Linked DNA regions of Sphingobium yanoikuyae. The protein of the gene in region 2 interacts with the protein of the main gene of each other region in a pairwise test. Links are inferred from orthologs where the notes say so. Each region holds a gene or a part of one and is shown on either strand. Other genes may lie near its edges. The genes, in order: dnaE, HH800_RS04720 and dnaQ.

What was found.
Region 1: the proteins of HH800_RS04720 (region 2) and dnaE interact in binary tests that used the Escherichia coli proteins (3 or more experiments, as listed by UniProt). The link is inferred for Sphingobium yanoikuyae from one-to-one orthologs.
Region 3: the proteins of HH800_RS04720 (region 2) and dnaQ interact in binary tests that used the Escherichia coli proteins (3 or more experiments, as listed by UniProt). The link is inferred for Sphingobium yanoikuyae from one-to-one orthologs.

Annotation. Positions count from the first base shown.
Region 1 is NZ_CP053021.1:2,672,184-2,677,026, forward strand. What follows is about bases 170-4,250. They hold dnaE (DNA polymerase III subunit alpha), read right to left. Parts: upstream 3,913-4,250; coding sequence 370-3,912; downstream 170-369. Other genes in these bases: HH800_RS13105 (ketosteroid isomerase-related protein), read right to left, coding at 170-336; HH800_RS13115 (Yip1 family protein), read left to right, coding at 4,072-4,250. In the rest of the region: more of HH800_RS13105, read right to left, coding at 1-169; more of HH800_RS13115, read left to right, coding at 4,251-4,843. UniProt on the Escherichia coli protein: DNA polymerase III is a complex, multichain enzyme responsible for most of the replicative synthesis in bacteria. This DNA polymerase also exhibits 3' to 5' exonuclease activity. The alpha chain is the DNA polymerase catalytic subunit.
Region 2 is NZ_CP053021.1:899,430-903,043, reverse strand. The notes cover bases 154-3,005. They hold HH800_RS04720 (DNA polymerase III subunit gamma/tau), read right to left. Parts: upstream 2,468-3,005; coding sequence 839-2,467; downstream 154-838. Other genes in these bases: blaSGM (SGM family class A beta-lactamase), read right to left, coding at 2,702-3,005; HH800_RS04725 (YbaB/EbfC family nucleoid-associated protein), read right to left, coding at 519-842; lon (endopeptidase La), read right to left, coding at 154-363. In the rest of the region: more of lon, read right to left, coding at 1-153; more of blaSGM, read right to left, coding at 3,006-3,614. UniProt on the Escherichia coli protein: Part of the beta sliding clamp loading complex, which hydrolyzes ATP to load the beta clamp onto primed DNA to form the DNA replication pre-initiation complex.
Region 3 is NZ_CP053021.1:4,356,385-4,359,863, forward strand. The notes cover bases 602-3,318. They hold dnaQ (DNA polymerase III subunit epsilon), read right to left. Parts: upstream 2,453-3,318; coding sequence 1,751-2,452; downstream 602-1,750. Other genes in these bases: HH800_RS21025 (PTS sugar transporter subunit IIA), read right to left, coding at 602-952; hpf (ribosome hibernation-promoting factor, HPF/YfiA family), read right to left, coding at 1,083-1,679; coaE (dephospho-CoA kinase), read right to left, coding at 2,485-3,078; aroE (shikimate dehydrogenase), read right to left, coding at 3,090-3,318. Outside these bases: HH800_RS21015 (DUF1491 family protein), read right to left, coding at 1-35; HH800_RS21020 (PaaI family thioesterase), read right to left, coding at 28-498; more of HH800_RS21025, read right to left, coding at 485-601; more of aroE, read right to left, coding at 3,319-3,479. UniProt on the Escherichia coli protein: DNA polymerase III is a complex, multichain enzyme responsible for most of the replicative synthesis in bacteria. The epsilon subunit contain the editing function and is a proofreading 3'-5' exonuclease.

The DNA.
Region 1 (4,843 bases), 1.8 Mb from region 2 along the record:
GATATCAAAGAAGGCGCCGACGCGCAGATGATAGGTCTGGCCGACGGCCGGCGGCAGGCCTTCGTCGGTCATCAGATAGCGGCCATCCAGCATGAACTCGGCCGCCGCCCGCGTCCCTTCCGCGTTCGCGAGCACGATCGGATCGATCACCGTCTCGGCATAGCAAATGTTCATATGGGCCAGGAAATCGGCGAAGGCTGCCTTGCCGATACGGGCCGCGCCCTGGCTCGGCTCATGCCGCACATCGTCGGCCAGCAGCGCCAGCATCCCCTCGGCATCCTGCCGGTTGAAGGCGTCATAATAGGCATGGACCAGGGCCAGGGTCGCTTCGGACACAGATTTCTCCTCGGACTGGGAAAACGGGCGGGGTCAGCCGACCAGCCGCATGGCCGATCGGCGATGGCGGGTGCGATAGCCGTCCGACTTCGCCTCCATCCGCGCCAGATTATGGACGGTCAGCCCGGCAATGCCGCTGATCGCGTCGACCTGATCGGCGCCCAGCGTGAAGTCGTCGCCCAGGAAGACGCGGGCCGCCTTGCCATCGCCGATCGGCGCCCGCACGAACACCTCGCACCGCCCGCCCCGGCTGCCGGACAGGATCGCGGCCAGCTTGGCGACGGCCTCGACCATCTCGATGTCCAGCACCAGCTCCATGCGCGACACGTTGGCGATCTCGCGGAACGGCTCCATCCGGCGCACGGTGACGCGCGGCGTTTCCTCGCCCGGCAGGCGATCCAGCTCGACATGCAGCAGCGCGCAATCGCCCTCGCGCGCCAGTTCCTCGATCTGCTTGCAGGCATCCTCGTCGAAACAGCTCGCCTGGAACTGGCCGCTCTGGTCGGAGAAGGTGGCGTTGGCATAGCGCGCACCCCGCCGCGTCTCGCGCCAGCGAACATCCTCGACCATCGCCGCCATGATGCCCATCACCCGTCCTTCGGCATTGGGCATGCCCATTGGCTGGGAACAGATTTCGCCATAGCTTTTCGCGCCGCGCGCATCGGCCAGATGGCGGAAGCGGTCGACCGGATGGGCCGAGAAATAGAAGCCGAACGCCTCCTTTTCCTGCGCCATCCGGTCCGACACGGTCCAGGCCTGATGCGGCGGGATGCGGACGTCGGCATGGGCCGTCTCGACATCGCCGAACAGGCCGCCCTGCCCGCTCTCGCGCGCCTGCGCCGCGCTTGCCGCGACGCTCAACAGGGTTTCGGCCGCCGCATGCACCCCGGCCCGATCGGCATGGATGGTGTCGAACGCACCGGCCGCGGCCAGGCTTTCGAGCTGGCGCCGGTTGAGCAGGCGCGGCTCGATCCGGTCGGCCAGATCATCCAGATGCTTGAACGGACCATTGGCTTCGCGCTCGGCAACCAGCTGCTCCATCGCCTTCTCGCCCACGCCCTTGAGGCCGCCCAGCGCATAGCGCACGGCAAAGCCCAGGCGCGGGTCATCCCCCTCGAACGGCACCGCCTCGACGGTGAAGTCGGCCTCGCTCTGGTTGAGGTCTGGCGGCAGGCAGGTCATGCCCATGCGCCGCATGTCGTCGACGAAGACGGTCAGCTTTTCGGTCAGATGGATATCGAAGGCCATCGACCCGGCATAGAATTCCGCCGGATAATGGGCCTTCAGCCAGGCGGTCTGATAGGCGAGCAGCGCGTAGGCGGCGGCGTGCGACTTGTTGAAGCCATAGCCGGCGAACTTGTCGATCAAGTCGAACAGCTCGTTCGCCTTGGCCGGCTTGATGTCGCTCTTGGCACAGCCCTCGACGAAGCGCGATCGCTGCGCGTCCATCTCCGCCTTCACCTTCTTGCCCATGGCGCGGCGCAGAAGGTCGGCGTCGCCAAGCGAGTAGCCGGCCAGGATCTGCGCGGCCTGCATCACCTGCTCCTGATAGACGAAGATGCCATAGGTTTCTTCGAGGATCGGCTTCAGCAGGATGTGCGGATATTCAATCTCTTCCTGGCCGTTCTTGCGGCGCCCGAACATCGGGATATTGTCCATCGGGCCGGGACGATAGAGCGACACCAGCGCGATGATGTCGCCGAAATTGGTCGGGCGCACGGCGGCCAGCGTCTTGCGCATGCCTTCGGATTCCAGCTGGAACACGCCGACCGTGTCGCCGCGCTGGAGCAGTTCATAGACCTTGGCATCGTCCCAGGCGAGCGTGTCGAGATCGACCGTGACGCCGCGCCCCTTGAGCAGTTGCACTGCCTTCTGCAGCACAGACAGCGTCTTGAGGCCGAGAAAGTCGAACTTCACCAGGCCCGCACCCTCGACGAACTTCATGTCGAACTGGGTCACCGGCATGTCGGATCGCGGATCGCGATAGAGCGGAACCAACTGGCTCAGCGGCCGGTCGCCGATCACCACGCCGGCCGCGTGGGTGGAGCTGTGGCGCGGAAAGCCCTCCAGCTTCATCGCATAGTCGATCAGGCGCTTGACCTGATTGTCATTGTCATATTCCGCCTTGAACTCGGCAACGCCGTTCAGCGATCGCTCCAGCGTCCAGGGATCGGTCGGATGGTTGGGCACCAGCTTGGCGAGGCGATCGACCTGGCCATAGCTCATCTGCATCACGCGGCCGGTATCCTTCAGCACGGCGCGGGCCTTGAGCTTACCGAAGGTGATGATCTGGGCGACATGATCGCTGCCATATTTCTGCTGCACGTAGCGGATCACCTCGCCGCGCCGCGTTTCGCAGAAGTCGATATCGAAGTCGGGCATGGAGACGCGTTCCGGGTTCAGGAAGCGCTCGAACAGCAGGCCCAGTTGCAACGGATCGAGATCGGTGATGGTCAGCGCCCAGGCGACCAGCGACCCGGCGCCCGAACCACGGCCCGGCCCCACCGGAATATCATGATCCTTGGCCCATTTGATGAAGTCGGCCACGATCAGGAAGTAGCCGGGGAACCCCATCTGGATGATGATGTCCATTTCGAACTTCAACCGTTCGAAATAGGGTTGGCGCGCCTCGTCCGCGATGATCCCGGCCTTCTCCAGCCGGGCCTCCAGCCCCGCGATCGACTGGTCGCGCAGCATGATGCCCTCGCCCTCGATATCGCCGGCCAGACTCGGCAGGATCGGCTTGCGCTTGGGCGCCATCACCGCGCAGCGCTGGGCCACGACCAGCGTGTTGGCCAGCGCCTCGGGCAGATCCTCGAACAGCCGCTTCATCTCCGCCGCCGGCTTCATCCAGGCGTCGGGCGAGCTGGTGCGACGGTCGGGCGTCTCGACATAGGCGCCATCGGCGATGCACAGCATCACGTCATGCGCCGCGTGGAATTCCGGCTCGGCAAAGCAGGTCGGGTTGGTCGCGACCAGCGGCAGATTGCGGTCATAGGCCAGGTCGAGCAGTTGCGGCTCCGCCTTGCCCTCGACCGGGTCCAGCCGGCGGCAAATCTCGACATAGAGCCGATCGGGGAACAGCGCCTGCAACCGGTCGGCATAGGCCAGCGCAGCGTCGGGCTGATCCTCGGCGAACAGGCGGGCGATCGCCCCCTCCCCGCCGGCGGTCAGCGCGATCACGCCATCGGTCCGCCCCTCCAGCATGTCGAGCGTGACATGCGGCACTTCCTCCAGCGGCCGGTCGAGATGCGCCATCGACACCAGCGCGCAGATATTGTCATAGCCGCCCGCATCCTGCGCATAGAGGGCGATCCAGTCATGCACCGCCGGCGCGTTGGATGGCCGACCCGGCCGCACCACGCCCAGCATGGCGCCGACGATCGGCTGCACGCCCTCGCCCTTGCAGCCGTCGGAAAAGGCCATCGAACCATAAAGGCCGTTGCGGTCGGTGATCGCCGCCGCCGGAAAACCCAGGGCCTTGGCCTGCTTAGCGATCTTCTTGGGGTCGATCGCCCCTTCGAGCATGGTGAAGGACGAAAAGATGCGCAGCGGTACGAAGGCGGAATGAGACATCGCGGCAATCTAACGACGCCCGCGCCCGCGCGCCAGTCCCGCCCGGCGAAAAGCTGTGGACAAGATCACCACTTGTCGCTTGCCAAGGGCTGCGCTTGCTGATCCTATCGCGCCCAAAGAACGGGCCAGAGGATAGGCCAGAGAACAGGGAGAACGGTCATGTCGGACAGCAACCCGGTTTCCACCCCGCCCGGCATCGCCGACCGGGCCAAGGCGATCATCCTGCGCCCCAGGGACGAATGGCCGGTGATCGAGGCCGAACCGGCCAGCATCGGCAGTATCTATACCGGCTATGCCATGATCCTGGCGGCGATCCCGCCGCTCGCGACCCTGATCGGCGGACAGGTCTTTGGCCATGGCCTGTTCGGCATTACCTGGCGCCCGCCGCTGATCGGCGCGATCGGCATGGCCATCGCCCATTATGTCCTGTCGCTGATCGGCCTCGCCGTGCTGGCGATCATCATCAACTTCCTCGCCCCCAGCTTCGGCGGCCAGCGTGACAAGCTGAAGGCGTTCAAGATTTCCGCCTATTCGGCGACCGCTGGCTGGCTGGCCGACATCTTCTCGCTGCTGCCGGGCCTTGGCATGCTCGGCCTGCTCGGACTTTACAGCCTCTACCTCCTCTATCTCGGCCTGCCGCGCCTGATGAAGGTGCCAGAGCAGAAGGCGCTGCCCTACACCATCGTCACCATGGTCGCGGGCGCGCTGCTCTTCATCCTCGCCAGCCTGCTCGCCATGCCGTTCAGCGGCCTGCTGGGTGGCCATACCGACCCGGACGATATCAGCGCCGACATCATGGTGCCGGGCATCGGCAAGATCGACGTCGACAAGATGGACGCCGCCACCAAGCAGATGGAACAGGCCGCCAAGCGGATGGAGGAAGCGACCAAGAACGGCCGCTCCGCCGCGATCGCGCCCGATGTGCTGCAGG
Region 2 (3,614 bases):
TTCCGGACCTTCGGCGACGATCTCCTCGACCGGCGCGACCTCGGCGACCAGATAGCCCGCCTCGGCCGGCGCCAGATCGGCCAGCTGGGCGCGATGCTTGCCCTCGACCAGCACGCGCACCGTGCCGTCGGGCAGCTTGAGCAGTTGCAGCACCACCGACACCACGCCGGTGTCATACAGCGCGTCCTTGCCCGGATCATCCTCGGCCGGGTCGAGCTGGGACACCAGGAAGATTTCCTTATTGCCCTCCATCGCCGCTTCCAGCGCGGCGACGCTCTTGTCGCGACCGACGAAGAGCGGGACGATCATCTGCGGGAAGACGACGATGTCGCGCAGCGGCAGAAGGGGATATTGCGTAGTCATTCACTCTCCAGGGCCGGACTTGCGGCCCGTCATGCGGTTCATCGCCTTTATGGGGATGCCCGTCGCGTCAATCAATCAGCGATCACCATATTGCTGCAACGATGAACAAGGGCTTATCCGCCAGCGGCAGCCCCGGAACGGCAATGCGCGCCGGCTCAGAAGGGCAGCTTGAAGCCCGGCGGCAGCGGCAGGCCGGCGGTCATCTTGCCCATTTCGGTGTTGCTGACCTCGTCCGCCTTCTTGCGCGCATCGTTGAACGCGGCGGTGATAAGGTCTTCCAGCATCTGCTTTTCCGACGGTGCCAGCAGGCTGTCGTCGATCGACACGCCCAGGATGCGGCCCTTGGCCGACGCCTTCACCTTGACTAGGCCGCCACCGGCCGCGCCCTCGACTTCCAGCTTGTCCAGATTGTCCTGCGCGCGCTGCAGCTCTTCCTGCACGCGGCTGGCCATCCCCAATATTTCGTTCAGATCCTTCATGCTTCGGCACTCCATTGTTCCGGCTCGTCCGAATGGACCAGCTCGGCATCGGGGAAGGCGTCCATTGCCGCCTTGACCACCGGGGTTTCTAAAATTGCGGCGCGACTGTCGGCCAGCTGGCGCTGTTCATTGGCCAGCAGGGTCGGCTTGGCCTCCCCCTCGCCCTGCGTCACCGTCCAGGCGACGCCGGTCACCTCGCGCAGCGCCGGGATGATCCGGGTGGCGAAGTCGGGCGACAGGCTGGCCGTGCCGCGATACTCCAGCATCGGCGGATCATAGCGGATGATCCCCACGCAATCATGCATTTCCTGCGCCAGATGCCCCTTGCTCTTCTGCCAGAAGGCTTCGATCAGATCCTCGAAGGTGGCGGGCAGGCTGGACGCGGGTTCCGGCGCGGGCGCGGCGGCGGCGGCCGGCGCCTGGCCCGGCATCGCCGGCGCGGCCATCGGCACCCCGCCCTGCAGCATCCGGGCAAGGTCGCTGGGATCGGGCATGGTCGCGGCATGCATCACGCGCAGCAACGCCATCTCGCACGCCTCGATCGGCAGGGCGGCGGTCGCCACCTCGTCATGGCCCTTCAGCATCAGCTGCCACAGCCGATGCAGCGGGCCAAAGCCGATCTGCGACGCCCAGTCGGCCAGCGCGCCGCGTTCCTCGTCGGACTGGCCCGGCGTCGCAATGTCGCGCCCGGCCTTCACCAGCGTGACCGCATGCACCAGCTCCAGCAGGCCGCGCATCAGCGACAGCGGCTCGACCCCCAGCGCATATTGATCGCGCACCCCGCCCAGCAGCGCGGCGGTATCGCCCTCCAGCAGCAGGCCGAGCAGCCGGCGCGTCGAGCCGCGATCCGACAGGCCCAGCATCTCGCGCACCTGCGCCGCCGTAACCATCGGCTCGCCCTCGCCCATTTCGGCATGGGCGATCGCCTGGTCCAGAATCGACAGGCCGTCACGGGCGGAGCCCTCGGCCGCCTGCGCGATCAGCGATAGCGCATCGGGCTCGGCCGCGACCTGTTCGGCCTCGACCACATGGGCGAAATGGCCGGCCAGCATCTCGGCCGGGATGCGACGCAGGTCAAACCGCTGGCAGCGCGACAGCACCGTCACCGGCACCTTGTTCACCTCGGTCGTGGCGAACAGGAATTTCACATGGGCCGGCGGCTCCTCCAAGGTCTTGAGAAGCGCGTTGAACGCGTTCTTCGAGAGCATATGGACTTCGTCGATGATGTAGATCTTGTAGCGCGCCGACACAGCGGCATAGCGCACCGCCTCGATGATCTCGCGCACGTCGTCGACGCCGGTATGGCTGGCGGCATCCATTTCGACCACGTCGATATGCCGCCCCTCGGCAATCGCCATGCAGGGTTCGCACACGCCGCACGGGTCGATCGTCGGCCCGCCCTGCCCACCCGGGCCGATGCAGTTCAGCGCCTTGGCGATCAGCCGCGCGGTCGACGTCTTGCCGACTCCGCGCACGCCGGTCATCAGAAAGGCATGGGCGAGGCGGCCGCGCCGGATCGCATTGCCCAGCGTCTGGACCATGGCGTCCTGCCCGATCAGCTCGCGAAAGTTGCGCGGACGATATTTGCGCGCAAGCACGCGATAGGGCTGAGGGGAATCGGACATGCCTGTTTCCTAACCGTTCAGATGCGGCTTGTCGAAGCCCGTTCGGACCTTGCGAAGAGATGATGCTGTGCGGAAAGGTGGGAGCCGGAACGACCCGCAGAAAAATCGTTGTGGCTGCTTCCGTCAGGACCTGACCAGGTTGGCGACGACTACGTCCGCCCGACTCCCGGCCGGGCATATGGCGAACTCATGACAGGAAGGCAAGGGCTTCCATGCCCTTGCCATGCCATAAGCCTAGTTCAGCCCGCTCTTCTGCGCCTTGCTGACGAATTCCAGCGCCGAATGGGCGGCCTCGGCGATCGCTGCCTCGGCCTTCTTGTCGTCCACGGTCGGCCGGTCGAGATAGATGGCCAATATATATTCCTCGCCCGCGGGCGACTTCACCAGCGCGACGTCATTATAGGCGGTGCCGCAGCTGCCGGTCTTGCTGCCCGACGTCCAGCCTTCGGGCAGGCCCGCCTTGATCCTTTTGTCGCCGGTGGTGCTGGCATTCAGCCAGCCGCGCAGCCTGTCGGCATCGGCCGCAGCCATGTCGCGGAACAACAACCGTCCCATCAGCCCGGCCATCGCCGCCGGACTGGTCGTGTCGCGCGGATCGCCCGCAATATTCTCGTTCAACTCGGGTTCGATACGGTCGAGCCGCGTGATCTTGTCGCCATGGGCACGGATGAAAGAGGTCAGCCCCTCCGGCCCGCCCAGCATCGGCAGCAACAGGTTGGCGGCGCTGTTGTCGCTCACTTCGACTGCCGCCTCGGCCAGTTCGGCCATCGACATGCGGCCGCGCTTCTTGTTCTTCTTCACCACCGGCGCGTAATCGAGAATATCATCCTTGGTGAAGGGTATCTCCCCCTCCAGCCCGAACTTGCCGCCCTGCGCGCCGATCAGCACAGCAGCCGCCAGCGGTGCCTTGAAGGTCGAGCACATGGCAAAGCGATCATCGCGGTTGAAACCCAGGATCAGCGCGCCGTCGCGATCGACCAGCGCGATGCCCATGCGCCCGCCGGTCTCCTCCTCGATCTCCTTGGGATTGCGGACGGAGGTGAGCGCGGATTGCGGCACCAGATAGCGTGGTGCGGACGGCATCAATGTCGGCAGGGTCGGCACCTCTTCGGCCTTCTTGGCCGGCGCCTTCTTCTTGGGCGCGGCC
Region 3 (3,479 bases), 3.5 Mb from region 2 along the record:
CTGGTCAGCCGCGCGGCCGGACTCTCCTCAGCCATGATATCCCGGCAGCGATGACAGCGGAATCTGCGATCGCATGAAGGTGCCGGTGCCCCGGCCCACTTCTTCCCCGTCCGAATCGAGAATGCTCGCCTCGGCGACATAGACGCGGCGCTTGCCGCTGATCCAACGTCCCTCGGCGCGCAGCTTTCCGGGGCCGATCGGCCGGGTAAACAGCAGGTTGAAGGCAGTGGTCAGCAGGAAACGATCGCTGACCAGGCTGTTGGCGGCATAGAAGGCCGCATCGTCCAGCATCTTGAAATAGACGGTGCCATGCACCGCGCCGGCGGCATGGAAATGCCGCTCGTCGACCTCGAAATCGATCACCGACCGGCCGGGTTCCGGCACGCGCAGGTTCGACAGGAACAGGTCGTTGATCGGCGCGCTGTTATAGAGATGCTCCAGCGCGCGAAAATGCGCCGCCTCGCCACTGGCAAGCGCGGCGGCCTCAGGCGGCGTCACGCGCCTCACCACCGGCCAGCAGCGCGTGCAGCGCCTCGGCCGACTTGGCACCGCGCAGGCGCGTCACCTGCGCCTCATCGCGCAGATAGCGCGATACACGCGCCAGCGTCTTCAAATGCTCGGCACCGCTGTCCTGCGGCGAAAGCAGCGCGAACACGACATCGACCGGCGCATCATCGACCGCGTCGAACGGCGCCGGCGGATCGAGCAGCACGACCACGCCGCACATGCGGTCGAGGCCCGGCAGCTTGGCATGAGGAATGGCAACGCCGCCACCGAAGCCGGTGGAGCCCAGACGCTCGCGCTCCAGCAGCGCGTCGGCGGCCGCTTCGGCATCGACGCCATAGGATTGCGCCGCCAGAGCCGCGATCTTCTGGAACAGCATCTTCTTGCCGTTCACCGTCACCTCGGTGGCCAGCGCGTCCGGCGAGACAATATCGTTGAAATGCACCATTTTACTTCCGGGGGCAGCCGAGGCGCGCCCAGCCTGTCGAAAAAAATGCGCGTTGCTCGGAGAAACTAAAGCCCGGCCCCATAGGCCGCCTGCACCCGGAGGTCAACAGGCGGCCCGGCTTGGCAGGGGGTCAGCCGCGCGGCTCGACCCAACCGATCGTGCCGTCCTGACGGCGATAGACCATATTATAGGCCGACGTCCCGGCATTGAGGAACAGCAGCGCATTGGTGTTGCGCAGGTCCAGCATCATCACCGCGTCGGACACGCTGGCCTCGGGAATATCGACCCGCGTTTCGGCGACGATCAGGGGAGCATCGGCCACTTCGGCCTCCTCGTCGGCGGCACCGGCGAAGATGGTATAGCCCGCGCCGTCGATATCATCGACGCTATAGCCATTGGCGCGCTGCGCCTCGGCAGCGGCGGCCTGGATGCTGCGATCCTTCAGGCGGCGCATATAGCGGCGCAGCTGCTTCTCGATCCGGTCCGATGCCTGGTCGAAGGCGGGATGCGCCTCCTGCGCCTCGCCGGCGCCCTTCAGGATCAGGCCGGTCATCACATGGCAGACGATATCACAATGGAAGGCGCCATGCGGGGCCGGTCGGAAGGTCACCTGGGCGGAAATCGTGCGGGAGAAATATTTCTCGGCTATCGCTTCCAGCCGGTCGCTGACGTGCTGCTTGAGCGCTTCGCCCGTCTCGACCTGATGCCCGGAAACACGGATATCCATATGCCTTCTCCTTATTCTTGCCGGGACGCCGGATCAGCGGCCCGGTTGGCACGTGGCAAACGCCGGCAGGTTCAGGCCGGCGGCGCCTCCTCGAGCCAGAGCGGCTTATCCAGCTTCGCGACGAAAGCGGCATGCCTCTCCAGCTCCTCCGCGCTCGCCGTGAAGACGCGCGCGGGACGAACAGGGCGAACAACGGCGGTTTCCGTCAGTTCCACCCTGACGATCTCTTTCTCTTCCTCCTGTGCAAGACCCAGGCCGATCTGACGGCCGCCGGTCAATTCGACATAGAGCTGCGCCAGCAGTTCGGCGTCGAGCAGCGCGCCATGCTTGACGCGATGGCTGCGGTCGATGCCGTAACGGGTGCAGAGCGCGTCCAGGCTGTGCTTGGCGCCGGGATGCAGGGTGCGGGCAATCGCGACCGTGTCGATCATCCGGTCCATCGACACGGCGTCGCGCGCGCACAGCTTCAATTCGTGATTGAGGAATCCGAAGTCGAAGCGCGCATTGTGCGCGACCAGCGGGCTGTCCTCCAGAAAATCCATCAGTTCAGCCACGCCCTCGCGGAACAACGGCTTGTCCGACAGGAACTGGCTCGACAGGCCATGCACCGCCTCGGCGGCGGAGGGCATGTCGCGCTGTGGATTATAATAAGCGTGGAAGGTGCGGCCGGTCGGCACGCGATTGATAAGCTCTATGCACCCGATTTCGACCAGCCGATCGCCGGATGCCGGATCAAATCCCGTCGTTTCGGTGTCGAAAATGATCTCGCGCATCGCCCTTTTGAACCGACTCTCTATGACTCTACTTATCTGCCTGTCCGGGCGCCAAGGCAAGCGACCAGACGCCTGACCTGTGCTCGGGTTGCGGCAAATGTCGTACCCGTGTTGATGATATAGTCTGCCCTTAGCCGCTTTTCAGCATCGGGCAGCTGCAAGTGCAGGATTCTACGAAATTTTGCCACCGTCATGCCCGGCCGGGCCAGCACCCGCCGCCGCTGTTTCCAGGCGGGCGCACTGACGACGATGATCCCCGCCATGCGCCGGTGGCCACCCGTCTCGAACAACAGAGGCACGTCCAGAATCACGAATTTGCGCGACCGATGGCGTTTGAGGAATCGCCGACGCGACTCGCCCACGGCGGGATGGACGATCGCCTCCAGCGCCTTCAATTCGGCGGGATGACCGAACACCGCTGCGCCCAGCTTCGTCCGGTCAACGCCCTGCGGCCCAGTGGTGCCGGGAAAACGCGCTTCGATCGCCGGGATCAGCCGGCCGCCCGGCCCCTGCAGCCGATGCACCTCGGCATCGGCATCGAACACCGGCACGCCCTCGCGGCGAAACATCGCTGCAACCGCCGACTTGCCCATGCCGATCGAGCCGGTGAGGCCGTAGATCTTCACCCCGTCGCCGTTCAGTCCGCCGCCGTGAGCAGGGCGCGCAGTTCCGCGTCCAGTTCGCGCGGTGCCTCCGCATCGAAGAAGATGTCGAACGCCAGCGCCGCCTGGCCGATCAGCATTTCCAGCCCGTCCAGCGTCTTGAGGCCCCGGTCGCGCGCCGCCTTCAGCAAGCCCGTCTCCAGCGGCGCATAGACGATGTCATAGACGGTCGCACTCGCCGGCAGCGGCGACAGGTCCAGATCCAGCGCCGGCTGGCCGACCATGCCCAGCGACGTGCTGTTGACCAGCAGGTCGGCGGCCGGCAGCGCATCCGTCATGCCGATCACCTTGCCCTTCACCCCGGCCCGGTCGAGCAGCGCCTGTCCCTTGGCCGGGTCGCGCGCCATGATCGTGATGTCCGGTAC